2 regions of the Janthinobacterium sp. PLB04 genome follow, and region 1 is predicted to be linked to the other one. Evidence: predicted binding sites of a transcription regulator. Region 1 holds the regulator's gene; the other holds the start of a gene.

What was found. The regulator FNR, encoded in region 1, switches genes on or off when oxygen is low (the NO sensors DNR and NnrR bind a similar motif). The targets are predictions, from matches to a motif close to TTGATNNNNATCAA.
Region 2: a site for FNR is predicted at 1,966-1,979, ahead of cydD (thiol reductant ABC exporter subunit CydD). Genes of this name have one in related genera too.

Annotation. Positions count from the first base shown of each region.
Region 1 covers NZ_CP088968.1:268,440-275,339, forward strand. The annotation lists gene ccoN (cytochrome-c oxidase, cbb3-type subunit I) at 1-87, shown strand, start outside; gene ccoO (cytochrome-c oxidase, cbb3-type subunit II) at 103-717, shown strand; gene LSO07_RS01065 (cbb3-type cytochrome oxidase subunit 3) at 719-922, shown strand; gene ccoP (cytochrome-c oxidase, cbb3-type subunit III) at 915-1,835, shown strand; gene ccoG (cytochrome c oxidase accessory protein CcoG) at 1,838-3,220, shown strand; gene LSO07_RS01080 (FixH family protein) at 3,323-3,847, shown strand; gene fnr (fumarate/nitrate reduction transcriptional regulator Fnr) at 3,985-4,743, opposite strand; gene LSO07_RS01090 (response regulator) at 4,993-6,900, shown strand, end outside.
Region 2 covers NZ_CP088968.1:2,766,109-2,773,008, reverse strand. The annotation lists gene LSO07_RS12350 (amino acid ABC transporter ATP-binding/permease protein) at 1-215, opposite strand, end outside; gene cydD (thiol reductant ABC exporter subunit CydD) at 212-1,900, opposite strand; gene LSO07_RS12340 (GbsR/MarR family transcriptional regulator) at 2,040-2,591, shown strand; gene LSO07_RS12335 (PEP-CTERM sorting domain-containing protein) at 2,902-3,468, shown strand; gene LSO07_RS12330 (hypothetical protein) at 3,629-3,808, shown strand; tRNA gene LSO07_RS12325 (tRNA-Arg) at 3,892-3,966, opposite strand; tRNA gene LSO07_RS12320 (tRNA-Pro) at 4,061-4,137, opposite strand; gene glmM (phosphoglucosamine mutase) at 4,220-5,557, opposite strand; gene folP (dihydropteroate synthase) at 5,598-6,431, opposite strand; gene ftsH (ATP-dependent zinc metalloprotease FtsH) at 6,535-6,900, opposite strand, start outside.

The sequences.
Region 1 (6,900 bases):
ATCATGGGCTACAACACCTGGATGACGCTGCGCGGCAGCAAACTCCCCGTCGCCCGCATTCCGGAACTGAACGCGGCGCACGCCTGATAGGAGCGAAAGCAAATGAAATTTTCACATGCATGGATTGAAAGAAACCCCTGGCTGCTGATCGCCCTGGTCACGGTGGTGATCAGCATCGGCGGCGCCGTCGAGATCGTTCCCCTGTTCTTCCAGAAGAGCACGACGGAGCCCGTCGCCGGCCTGAAACCGTACTCGCCGCTGCGCCTGGCGGGCCGCGACATCTACGTGCGCGAAGGCTGCTACAACTGCCACTCGCAGATGGTGCGTCCGCTGCGCGCGGAAACGGAACGCTATGGCCACTATTCGGTCGCCGGCGAATTCGTCTACGACCGTCCGTTCCAGTGGGGTTCCAAGCGCACGGGCCCCGACCTGGCCCGCGTGGGCGCGCGCTACAGCGACGAATGGCACCGCACGCACTTGAACAACCCGCGCGACGTGGTGCCCGAGTCGAACATGCCGTCCTACCCCTGGCTGGCGAAGACCAAGCTGGTGCCTGACGAGATCATGCCGAAGATGCGCGCCCTGAAACGCCTGGGCCAGCCGTACAGCGATGAAGAGATCGCCGCCGGCCCCGCGCAGCTGCAGGACAAGACGGAAGAAGACGCCCTGGTCGCCTATCTGCAAGGCCTCGGTACATTAATCAAAACAAGGAATTAGCATGGCAATCGAAAACCTGTTTGACAGCGCCAGCAGCGTCATGACGGTGGTTTCCTTTACGACGTTCGTGGGCATCCTGTGGTGGACGTTCAGCCGCAGCAACAGCGACTTCGACGCGGCGGCACGCCTGCCGTTCGCCGACGACGCGCTCGACTATCCGGCCGAAGCCGAAATGACCCTGGCGAAGGAGCACAACCATGGCTGACTTTACCAATGGCTTCTGGAATATCTATGTGATCGTGCTGTCCCTGCTGGGCATCATCGGCTGCGGCGTGCTGCTGTACTCGCAGTCGAAAGTGAAAGTGGCCGCCGGCGCCCCTGCCGACGGCACCACGGGCCACGTCTGGGACGAGGACTTGAAGGAACTCAATACGCCGATGCCGCGCTGGTGGATGTGGTTGTTCTACATCACCATCGTCTTCGCGCTGGCCTACCTGTTCCTGTACCCGGGCCTGGGCAACTATGCCGGCAGCCTGGGCTGGAAATCGACGGGCCAGTACGAGGAAGAACTGAAGAAGGCGGAAGCCGACTACGGTCCCCTGTTCAACAAGTACCTGAGCCAGGACTTGAAGACGGTGGCCGCCGATCCGCAGGCGCAAGCCATCGGCCAGCGCCTGTTCCTGACCTACTGCGCGCAATGCCACGGTTCGGATGCACGCGGCAACAAGGGCTTCCCCAACCTGACCGACAAGGACTGGCTGTATGGCGGCGAACCCGACGTCATCAAGACCACCATCCTGCACGGCCGCAATGGGCAGATGCCACCGATGGGCGCCGCCCTGGGTTCCGAAAAGGATGTCGAGAACGTGGCCCATTATGTGCTGAGCCTGTCCGGCTCGACCTCGGATCCCGTCAAGTCCGTGCTGGGCAAGGCCAAGTTTGGCGCCTGCATGGCCTGTCATGGCGCCGATGCCAAGGGTAACCAGATGCTCGGCGCGCCGAACCTGACGGACAAGACCTGGCTGTACGGCGGCAGCGCCGATACCATCATGGAAACCGTACGCAAGGGACGCAGCAGCACCATGCCGGCCTTCAGCGATTTCCTCGGCGAATCCAAGGTACACGTGCTGTCGGCGTATGTCTGGAGCCTGTCGAATCCGCAGGCACCCGCAAAGTAAAAATGGAACCTCAAGTCATCAAGATGTATGCGGCCCGCGAGCAAATCTACCCTCGCGAGGCCAAAGGACGCTACGCTACCTGGCGATGGGTATGCGTATGGCTTACCCAGCTGGCGTTCTACGGCTTGCCGTGGTTGACCTGGAATGGCAGGCAAGCCCTGCTGTTCGATTTGACCACGCGCAAGTTCTACATTTTCGGCGTCGTGCTGTGGCCCCAGGATTTCATCTATCTGGCGGCCCTGCTGATCATCTGTGCGTATTTGTTGTTCCTCGTCACGGCCATTGCCGGGCGGGTGTGGTGCGGGTTCTCCTGCCCGCAAACGGTATACACGGAAATTTTCCTGTGGGTCGAACGCCGCATCGAGGGCACGCGCAGCGCGCGCATGGCCCTCGACAAGCAGGGCCCCTCCGTGCGCAAGGCCTTCAAGAAAACGGCCAAGCACCTGGTATGGGGCGCCATCGCCCTGTGGACGGGCTTTACCTTTGTCGGCTACTTCACGCCGATCAAGGAACTGGCGCAGTCGGTGACCACCCTCAATTTCGGCCCCTGGGAATGGTTCTGGGTCTTGTTCTACAGCCTTGCAACCTACGGCAACGCGGGCTGGCTGCGCGAGCAGGTGTGCAAATACATGTGCCCGTACGCGCGCTTCCAGAGCGCCATGTTCGACCAGGACACGCTGATCATCACCTACGATGCCAAGCGCGGCGAACCGCGTGGCGCCATGAGCAAGAAGGCCGGCAACAACGACAAGCTGGGCGATTGCATCGACTGCACCCTGTGCGTGCAGGTGTGTCCGACCGGCATCGATATCCGCAACGGCCTGCAGTATGAATGCATCGGCTGCGCCGCCTGCGTCGATGCCTGCAACAGCGTGATGGACAAGGTCGAGCGGCCGCGTGGCCTGATACGCTACAGCACCGACCATGCGATGGAAAACAACTTCAATTCGAAGCAGATACGCCAGCGCGCCATGCGCCCGCGCGTCTTGATCTACACTTCCATCCTGGCCCTGATCATCATCGCCGTGTGTACCTCGCTGGCCCTGCGCACGCCCCTGAAAATGGACGTGATCCGCGATCGCGGTTCGATGGGGCGCGAAGTGGAGGACGGCATGATCGAAAACGTCTACCGCCTGCAGATCATGAATACGTCCGAGCAAAGCCAGCATTTTAAAATCAGCGCTTCCGGCTTGCCGGGCCTGACCTTGCTGACGCGCGAAGAAGTGACCTTGCAGCCGACGGAAACGCTGGGCTGGCCGATCCGCCTGCGCGTGCCGCACGGCGTCGGCGAGAAGGGCTCGAACAAGATTGCGATCGAATTGCAATCGCTGGACGATCCATCGCTGCATGTGCGTGAAAGCGCGGTATTCATCGTGCCACGTTAACAAGGAAAGGCGGACGGGGACCGGGTGCCCTCGCCGCCGCCACGAAGTTGCAGGAAGGCCGGTCCCCATGCGGGGGCTGGCTGATCAAACAGGAGAAATATCATGTCCGACAGTCTGAAACTGCAAGCACCCGTTGCACCGTGGTACAAGCATCGCTGGCCATGGCTGCTGATGATCGGTCCCGGCCTGTCCGTGGTCGTCGGCAGCTTCATGGGCTATATCGCGTTTACGCAGCCCGATGCGCTGGTGGTGGGCGATTATTACAAGCAGGGCAAGGCGATCAACCAGGATTTGAAGCGCGACACGATCGCCAGCGACCTGGCCATGGATACGCGCCTGTCATATGACGTGGCTGCAGCGCGCCTCAGTGGTTCCGTGCACAGCTTCGGCAAGGCCTATCAGGCGCCGCTGCAGCTGCACCTGGCGCATGCGACCCTGCCCGAAAAGGATATCAAGCTGCTGGTGCAGCCCGATGCGGCCGGCAATTTTTCCGTAGCACTGCCGATGCTCGAGCGCAGCCGCTGGCAAGTGCTGGTGGAAAACGACAAACGCGAGTGGCGCCTGTCCGGCATCTGGACCTGGCCCCTGCAACGCAGCATCGCGCTGCACGCGGATGAAGAGCTTTAACGTACAGCGCCGGGAAAACCGTCGCGAGCGGCAGTGATTTGTGGTTGAGAAGCGCAGCTGTGCTATGCACGGGCGCGCCGATCCAGCGAGCATCGCAGGCCGCAAAGCGCGACGCGCAGCAGGTTTTGACGGTGCTGTTACTTGCAGGTGTCCGTACCGGCCGTAATGGCTTTCAACTTGGCCGGCTGCAGGATTTCGATCTCGCGGTTCGAGACGCGCAGCCAGCCTTCCTTCTTGAATTTCGACAATAAGCGGCTGACGCTTTCGATGGTCAGACCCAGGTAGTTGCCGATTTCCTCGCGCGACATGCGCAGCTGGAAATTGCTGCCCGAATAGCCGCGTGCTTCATAGCGCGATGCCAGGTTGACGATGAAGGCGGCAAAACGCTGGGTCGCCTGCATATTGCCCAGCAATAGCATGACGCTTTGCTCGCGCGTGATTTCCTGGCTCATCATGCGGTGGAAATGACGCAGCAGGGTCGGCATATTGCCCAGCAATTGTTCCAGGCTGGAAAACGGAATTTCACACACTTCGCTGTCTTCCAGCGCCACGGCATTACAGTGGTGGCGGTCGGCGCTGATGGCATCCATGCCCAGCAGTTCACCGGCCATCTGGAAACCCGTCACCTGCTCTTCGCCACCCGGATTGATCTGGTAGGTCTTGAAGTGCCCCAGGCGGATCGCGTACAGGTTCTGGAACGAGTCGCCGATGCGGAACAGCGAGGCCCCACGCACGATCTTGCGGCGGCGGCCGATGATCTGGTCCAGCCTATCCATGTCGCCCACATCAAGGCCCATCGGCAGGCACAATTGATGCATGCTGCAGGTCGAGCATCGTGCACGCAACGCCTCCACGTTCACGGTGGGCAAGGTGGGAGTGAGTAGCGCTTCAGTCATGTCGGTACCTTTTAGAAAATGCAACAACAAGTTTACTGCATACAGCTGCATACAGGGTTGCCGTATGCCAATTTCACCGTAAATTCGGCGAATAAACGACGTCCAGCCTTTAATTATATGGCAACATCGTCAAAAGCCCATACGGGGCGGGCAATTTGCGCGGCGGCGCTTGCCAAGCTGGGGTATTGATAGGAAAATTCCTGACAGCATTATCTGCCGCCTGTGCCGCCCGGCACTGAAAAGGAAATCATGAAGCCTCTCGGCATTAAAGCAAAAGTCGCGCTGGCCACCAGCCTGACCTCGATCGCCATGATCGCGCTGGTCACCATGATCCAGGTGCAGCACATGCGCGACGACTTCACCCGAGTACTGCTGAGCCAGCAGTCATCCCTGATCAGCCGCACCGCTGCCGAGCTCGACGACAAGCTGGGCATGCTGCTGCAGATTGTCACCCTGACGGCCAGGCAGCAGCCGCCGGAACTGATCGCCCAGCCCGCCAAACTGCGCGAATACTATGCGCGCCGCTCGATGCTGGTGCTGTTCGACGACGTGCTGGTGCTCGATGCGCATGGCGCCATCGTGGCCGACATGCCGGAAGTGGCGGGGCGCGCCGGCATCAACGTCGCCGAGCGCGAGTATTTCCAGACCGTCCTGCGCACGCGCCAGCCCATGATTACCGAGCCGATGCTGGGCAAGTCGAGCGGCATGCCCATCGTGCAGATGGTGGCGCCCGTGCTGGCCGCCGATGGCCAGGTGGCCGGCGTGGTGATCGGCGTGCTGCGCCTGTACAAGGACAATCTGCTGGGCCGCCTGCGCTCGGAAAAGATCGGCAAGAGCGGCTATTACTTCATCCTCACGCGCGGCGCCGTGCCGCGCTATGTGCTGCACCCCGATACCAGCCGTTTGCTGCAGCCGCGCAAGCCGAACGCCAACCTGACGACCACCCAGCTGCTGAAGGAGGATGGCGAAGGCAGCATGGTCAGCACCAACAGCCGCGGCATCACGGCCGTCAACAGCTTCAAGCGCCTGAAATCCGTGAACTGGCTGCTGGCCGCCTCGCTGCCCGTCGAGGATGCCTTCGAACCGTTCGATGGCGTACTGTACCGGCTGGTGCTGTGGAGCATCCTCGCTTCGCTGCTGGCCGCCTTTGTTCTGGGCTTGGTCACCGTACGCCTGCTGTCGCCGCTGGTGCGCCTGCGCGACACCCTGCTGGCCCTGCGCACCAGCGGCAGCCGTTTCACCCCCGTGCCGGTACAGCAGCGCGACGAGATCGGCGAACTGACGGAAGCGTTCAATGGCCTGATGAGCGAACGCGACCGCCTGCAGCAGGAACTCGAAGCGCGCGCGGCGGAGCTGGAGCAGGAACGCGACCGGGCCGAGGCGGCCAACCGCGCAAAGAGCGATTTCGTGGCCAACATGAGCCATGAAATCCGCACGCCCCTCAATGCCGTGCTGGGCATGGTGTATTTGCTGGGCAATACCAGGCTCGACACGGAACAGCGCAAGTACCTGACCATGGTCAGAGTGGCGGGCCAGTCGCTGCTGGGCATCCTCAACGATGTACTCGACTATTCGAAGATCGAGGCGCGCCGCATGGAATTGTCACCCGTCGAATTCGACCTCGACGAAGTCATGAATACCCTGGCCACGACGATGACGATGAATGCGGGCGAAAAGGAACTGGAACTGGCCATCGCCGTCGAGCCCGACGTGCCGCGGCGCCTCGTGGGCGACGCCCAGCGCCTGCAGCAAATTCTCGTCAACCTGGCCGGCAACGCCATCAAGTTTACCGAGAGCGGCGAAGTGGTGGTGGCCGTCAGCCTGGCCGAGAGCGAAAACGGGCGCGCCTGGCTGCGCTTCGAAGTGCGCGACACGGGCATCGGCATGACGGAACTGCAGCAACAGCAGCTGTTTGCCGCGTTTTCGCAGGGCGACCAGAGCATCACGCGGCGCTTCGGCGGCACGGGCCTGGGCCTGGCCATCAGCAAGCAGCTGATCCACATGATGGGCGGCGACATCGCCGTCGCCAGCAGCGAAGGCAAGGGCAGCCGCTTCTGGTTCAGCGTGCCCTTCGAGATGCTGGCGCAGCCGGCCGAAACGCGGCGCACGCCGGCCCTGGGCCAGCTGCGCCTGCTGGTGGCCGACGACAACCGCACC
Region 2 (6,900 bases), 2.5 Mb from region 1:
ATGCCGGCCGACGGTCCGAACACGTCGAACAGGATCGCGGTGCAAGCATGCAGGCCGGCGATCGAGGTGGCCGTGATGAACCAGCCGGACAAGCCCAATAAGGCCATACCGGACACCGCCGTCAGGGCCGCCAGCAAGGCGCCGCCGATCAGCTTGCCGGGCTGGGCCAGCAGCAACTGGCGCAGGACGGGGTTGCGTATCAGTGAATTTTTCATGCCTGCTGCTCCTGTACCAGGACTCGGGCATCGACCTGCACCGTGCGCTGCAGGCGGCCAGCCAGTACGGGGTCGTGTGTGGCGACGATCATCGTCTTGCCTTTCGCCAGTGCCAGCAAGGCATCCGTCACGCGCGCCGCCGTTTCGCTGTCCAGGTGCGCCGTCGGTTCATCGACCAGCAGCAGGTCGGCATGCGGATGCAGGGCCACGCGGGCCAGGGCCAGGCGCACGGCTTCGCCGCCGGACAAGCCCTGGCCGCCATCGCTGAGCATGACGGCCGGCTGCGCCTGCGCCACGGCAGCCAGGTCGGCCAGGTGCAGGGCCTGCGTCACTTGCGCGGCATTCGCGCCAACGCGGCCCAGGGTCACATTCTGGCTGACGGACGCGGCAAACACGTGCGGGCGCTGCCCCATCCAGGCCATGCGCTGGCGCAAGGTATTGACCGTGCTGTCGGTCAGGCGCACGCCGCCGATGCGGATCTCGCCGCCGCTGGCGGGCAGCAAGCCGGCCAGCAAGGATAGCAAGGTGGTCTTGCCGGCGCCGCTGGCGCCCAGCAGGGCCACGTGCTCGCCGGCAAGCACCTTCAAGTCGAAACCGTCGAACACGGGGGCCTCGCCGGGATGGGCAAAGCGCAATTGCCGGAGCTCCACGGCGGGCGGTGCCGCCACCGCCATGGCGGCGGCGGAGACGGCGGCAGGCAGTACCTGCGCGCCAGGCAGGGGCACGCCCTCGCCCGCCAGGTCATGCAAGCCGGCCAGGCCCGCTTCGCCGGCTGCCTTGTCATGCCAGACGGCGGCCAGTTCGCGCAAGGGCTCGAAAAACGCCGGCGCCAGCAGCAGGATGAACAAGCCCTGCCCCAGGTTCAGTTCCCGGCCCCAGGTGCCGAAATTGATGCTGCCCAATAAGGAGAAACCGATAAACGCCGCCACCATGGCCACTCCCAGCGCGGAAAACAGTTCCAGCACGGCGGACGACAAAAAGGCGATGCGCAGCACCACCATCGTGCGCCGGCGCACGGATTGCGACGAGGCGTCCAGCCGTTCAGCCGTGGCGTCGACGGCGTCGAGCGCGCGCAAGGTGGCCAGGCCGCGCAGGCGGTCCAGCAGAAATGCGTTCATGCTGCCCATTTCCACCATCTGTGCGCGGCTGGCAGCTTGCGCGCCCATGCCGACAAGGGCCATGAAGACGGGGATCAGGGGCGCAGCGATGAGCAGGATCAAGGCGGCGATCCACGACAGCGGCGTCACCACGGCGAGGATCACGAGCGGCACGAGCATGACTTTCCAGCGTGCCGGCTTGTAGCGCACCAGATACGGCACGATGGCTTCGGCCTGTTCGGCGATGATGCTGGCCGCCTGGCCCGACTGGGCGCGCTGGCGGTCCAGCGGCGAACGCTGCGCCAGCGCTTGCGCCACTTGCGCGCGCAAGGTCGACAGGTGCTCGCGCGCCGCCGCATACATGCGCCGCGCGCCCCACGCTTCGCAGCCGGCGCGCAGCACACCCAGCAGCAGCACGCCAGCGGCCGGCAGCAGGGCCGCGCGCCAGGGCGCACCGCCCTGCATGGCTTGCACGGCCCAGGCCAGCAAGGCCGCTTGTGGCAGCCACAGCAAGGCGGCACCGCCCTGCGCCAGGCTGGCGATACGGGGAAGAATAAAGCGGGGCAAGGACAAGGGCGTGGTCGGCATCTTCTATACTTCTTGAGTTTTCAGAATTTTCTGTAAATTCGATATTTTGTATAATACTGCGAAACATGACATATATCAATTGACCCTGCGGGTGTGGCGTGAAAAAATTCAGATAATTATGAAAACTCAACATATCCAAATGACGCCGCTGATCCTGACCTTCGTCAGCCATTTTGGCGAGATGGGCAGCCGCTGGGGCTTTAACCGTACGGTGGGGCAAGTGTACGCCTTGTTGTTTGTCGCGGAGCATCCTTTACACGCGGATGAAATCGCGGAACACCTGAGTTTTTCACGTTCGAACGTGAGCATCGGCCTCAAGGAATTGCAGGGCTGGGGCTTGATACGCCAGTCGCGCATTCCCGGCGACCGGCGCGAGTATTTTTCCTCGCTGGGCGATGTGTGGCAAATCTTCCGCGTGGTGGCCGCCGAGCGCCGCCGCCGCGAAGTGGCGCCCACCCTGACGGTGCTGCGCGAATCGCTGCTGGCGCCGGCCACGGAACCCGTGGACCAGTATGCGCAAGAGCGCATGCGCGAAATGTATGAATTGGTCGACCTGGCCAACACCTGGTTCGACGACTTGCAGCGCCTGTCGCCCGAATCGATGGCGCAGCTGATGAAAATGGGCGCCAAGGTGCAAAAGCTGCTCAACGCCAAGGATCGCCTATTTGGCGTCAGCAACAACAGCGACTGACACTCCCCCCTCCCTTCCCCAAGGCAAGACGCCGCCGGCACAAACTGGCGTCCTTGTCACGCCATTTCCCAACCTCATGGTGGCTATCGCTGGCACAGCCAAACATAGCCATATACGATGTTGTCAAGCCAACCAATAGAATTATTAAAATTGTATTAATTTATATCAAGAGTAAGCTTTCATATGCGTATTCACTACGCGCAGGAAATAGGTAAAAGCAGCTAAAAACGGGCAATGGGATGACTTCCCCGGCATGCAGGGACGCGTCCCGACACCATGAAGCGACTGTCTCAAGCACAAGGGGATTTTCATGAAAAGCATAAAGAGCATTGCCATCAAGGCATCCATGCTGGCCGCAATGACTGTACTGGCAAGTGCGGCGCAAGCGGCCACCTGGGTGGATGTGGGTCCGGCCAGCGGTTTCGTCATCGCCGGCAGCACCGTCACCTATTCACCATCGCCGGCACTGCAGGTGAAATATTATGACGATAACCTGGTACCACAGAGTCCCTCGGACATCCAGGGTTATATCAATGGCGTGTTCGGCACCAGCCTGGGCGCCGCCGTCTCGTATTGCGACAACGCCACTTCGGGCTGCACTGCCGGCACCACGGCAGGCTTGAGTGGCGGTGTCAATTCCTATACGAGCGCGGCCGCCTATGACTACCTGGCCATCCACTTCGGCAAAGGCGAACTGGTGTTCCACTGGGCCGCTCCCGTGGCTGCCGGCACTACCTTCACGGTGGCGGGCCTGCCCAAGGATCTGAGCAATTACAGGGCCTTCATTTCCGCCGTGCCGGAACCTGAAACCTATGCCATGCTGCTCGCCGGCCTGGGCCTGCTGGGCTTCCTGGCACGCCGCCGCCAAGGAAAGTAAACAGCATGAACGGCAGCGGCGCACCAGCGCCTGCTGCCGCCCTCCACACGCGCGGCCTGTTTACGCCGCACTTGCGGCGCCACGCCCACTGTTTACACTATTTTTAGACTCCCCTCGCTATGCTTGGCGGCATCCACTGCCGACCGACGAGGAAGTCCTCATGCATGAACAACCGTTTCAGCCACGCGCACGCAAGGTGCTCCGCCAGCACCTGCCCGTGCGGGAACGACTGCGCCTGGCCCGACTGGCCAACAGAAAAATCATTTCGGCATGCTCGGCGCTGCTGTGCGCGGCGCCACTGCTGTATTTGCTGAGCGTGGTACTGTTTGCGCAGCCGTGAGCAGCTGCGCGAAAACCGAATGGAGGGAAAGAGGAGCTGCGTTGCGGCAGCTTGCCGCCGCATGATCGTGGCCAGTATGAAACTGGTCCGCCCAGAGGGAATCGAACCCCCATTCACGGTTTAGAAGACCGTTGTCCTATCCGTTGAACGATGGGCGGAGAGGTGCAGTATTTTAATCCATGCGCGCCAGCAATGAAATGCCAGCGCGGAATAGAAAACGGGCTGTCATTTCTGACAGCCCGCTTATGACTTTGGTCGGAGTACAAGGATTCGAACCTTGGACCCCCTGGTCCCAAACCAGGTGCGCTACCGGGCTGCGCCACACTCCGAAGACAAGATAATAACGCCCCCACCCAATTTCGTCAATTGCCATAGACGAATTAGATGGAAATAACTATCGGTTCCTGCCTGTCACGCGGTCACTTTATCGGCGATGCGGCGCGCCATCGACTCGGCCTTCTCCTTGTCTTTCGCTTCCACCATTACGCGGATCAGCGGTTCCGTGCCCGAAGCGCGGATCAGCACGCGGCCCGTGTCGCCCAGCTCGGCCTCGACCAGTTCCTTCTCGGCCACCATGGCGGCATTTTTCTGCCAGTCGAAACCGGGCGCCACGCGCAGGTTGATCAGGGTTTGCGGGAACAGCACCAGCTCGGCGAGGCATTGCTGCAGGCTTTGGCCGCTGCGCTTGAGCGCGGACAATACTTGCAGCGCGGAGACGATGCCGTCGCCCGTCGTGTGCTTGTCCAGGCACAGCAAATGGCCGGAACCTTCGCCGCCCAGGATCCAGCCTTTTTCCTTCATGACTTCCAGCACGTAGCGGTCGCCCACCTTGGCGCGCGCAAAGCCGATGCCCTGCTGCTTGAACAGCACTTCCAGCGCCATATTCGTCATCAAGGTGCCGACGGCACCGGCCACGGCGCCTGTCGCCAGGCGGTCCTTGACCATGACGTACAACAACTCATCGCCGTTATACAGACGCCCGGTGGCGTCGCACATGATCAGGCGGTCGGCGTCGCCGTCAAGGGCGATACCGAGGTCCGCGCCATGCTCGACGACGGCTTCGGCCATGGCCTTGGTTGCCGTGGCGCCGAAGCCCGCATTGATGTTGAAGCCGTCGGGCTTGTTGCCGATGGCGATGACTTCCGCGCCCAGTTCATGGAAGACGTGCGGCGCGATATGGTAGGCGGCGCCGTGCGCGCAATCGACGACGATCTTCAGACCGCGCAAGTCCAGCTCGTTCGGGAAGGTGCCCTTGCAAAATTCGATGTAGCGGCCCTGGGCATCATCGAGGCGCTTGGCGCGGCCCAGCTTGTCCGACGGCACGCAAGCCATGGGTTCGTCGAGCGCCGCTTCGATTTCCAGTTCTACGCTGTCGGGCAGCTTGGTGCCCTGGCCGGAAAAGAACTTGATGCCATTGTCATGATACGGATTGTGCGAAGCGGAAATGACGACACCGGCCGACAGGCGCAGGGCCCGCGTCAAATAGGCGATTGCCGGCGTCGGCATGGGGCCGGCCAGCATCACATCCACGCCTGCGGCCGACAGGCCCGCCTCCAGCGCCGCTTCCAGCATGTAGCCGGAAATGCGCGTGTCCTTGCCGATCAGCACCGTCGGACGGGTCTTGCCGCCTTGCGACTTGGCCAGCACCTTGCCGGCAGCATAGCCGAGGCGCATGACGAAATCGGGGGTAATCGGCGCCGTGCCCACCAGGCCACGAATGCCATCAGTACCAAAATATTTACGCGTCATAGTATTTCTCTTTTTGTTGTTTATAATGAATCTTACAGGCTCAGTGCGCCATGCGCCAGACCTTCAGTGCATCGACGGTTTCAGCTACATCATGCACACGGATAATTTCCGCACCTTGTGCTACCGCAGCAAGCGCACCGGCAACACTGCCGGCCAGACGCTGCTCGACGGGGCGTCCCGTGACGGCGCCGATCATCGACTTGCGCGACAGGCCGGCCAGCACAGGCAGGTCCAGTTCGCTGCGCAGCTGGCGCGTGGCGCGCAGCAAGGCATAGTTCTGTTCCACCGTCTTGCCGAAGCCAAAGCCGGGATCGACGCACAGGCGTTCGCGGTCGATGCCGGCCGCCGTCATCGTGTCGATGCGTTCGCGCAGGAAGTCGATGACTTCGCGCACCACGTCTTCGTATTGAGGCTGGTCCTGCATGGTTTGCGGCACGCTTTGCATGTGCATGATGCACAGCGCGCAATCGCTGTCCCGCACGGCGTCGATGGCGCCGGTCGCGCGGAAACCGTTGATGTCGTTGATCATGTCGGCGCCCGCCAGGATGGCTTCGCGCATCACTTCCGGCTTGTACGTATCGACGGACAGGGGCTTGCCGCAGTCGCGCAAGGCGTACAGCACCGGCATGACGCGCTGCAACTCATCCTGCAGCGGCAGCGGCGGCGCGCCGGGACGGCTCGATTCGCCGCCGATGTCGATGATGTCGACACCGTCGAGTATCATCTGCTCGGCGCGCGAAATGGCAAACTCCAGGTGTTGATACTGGCCCGCATCGGAAAACGAGTCGGGCGTGATGTTCAGGATGCCCATCACCAGCGCTTGCGTGCCCTGCAGGTTGAAGCCGAAACGGCCGAATTGCAAATAGTGTCGCATGTGAATCTTTGTAGTCGTCAGGAAAATCTGGCGCGCCAACGAAAAAGGGCAAGGATTGCTCCTTACCCTTTTGATTGCGCGCCGCCGGTCGGGGCGGCCGTTATCAGGCTGGTGCCGTCACGTTTGGCGAGATGCCGCCCGTGCCGCTATCACCGCCCGCATTGCGGCGTGGCGGGATGACTTTCGGTGGACGCGGCTCCAGGCCGGCCATGATGTCGTTGATTTGCTCTGCATCAATGGTTTCCCATTCCAGCAAGGCTTTGGTCATCATTTCGACCTTGTCGCGATTGCTTTCCAGCAAGGTGCGCGCCAAAGCATATTGCTTGTCGAGAATGTTGCGGATTTCAGCATCGACCTTTTGCTGGGTCGCTTCCGAGATCGTCTTGGTGGCGCCACCGAAGAAACCTTCGTTTTCGCTGTCTTCGTAGACCATCACGCCCATGCTGTCGGACATGCCGAAGCGGGTCAC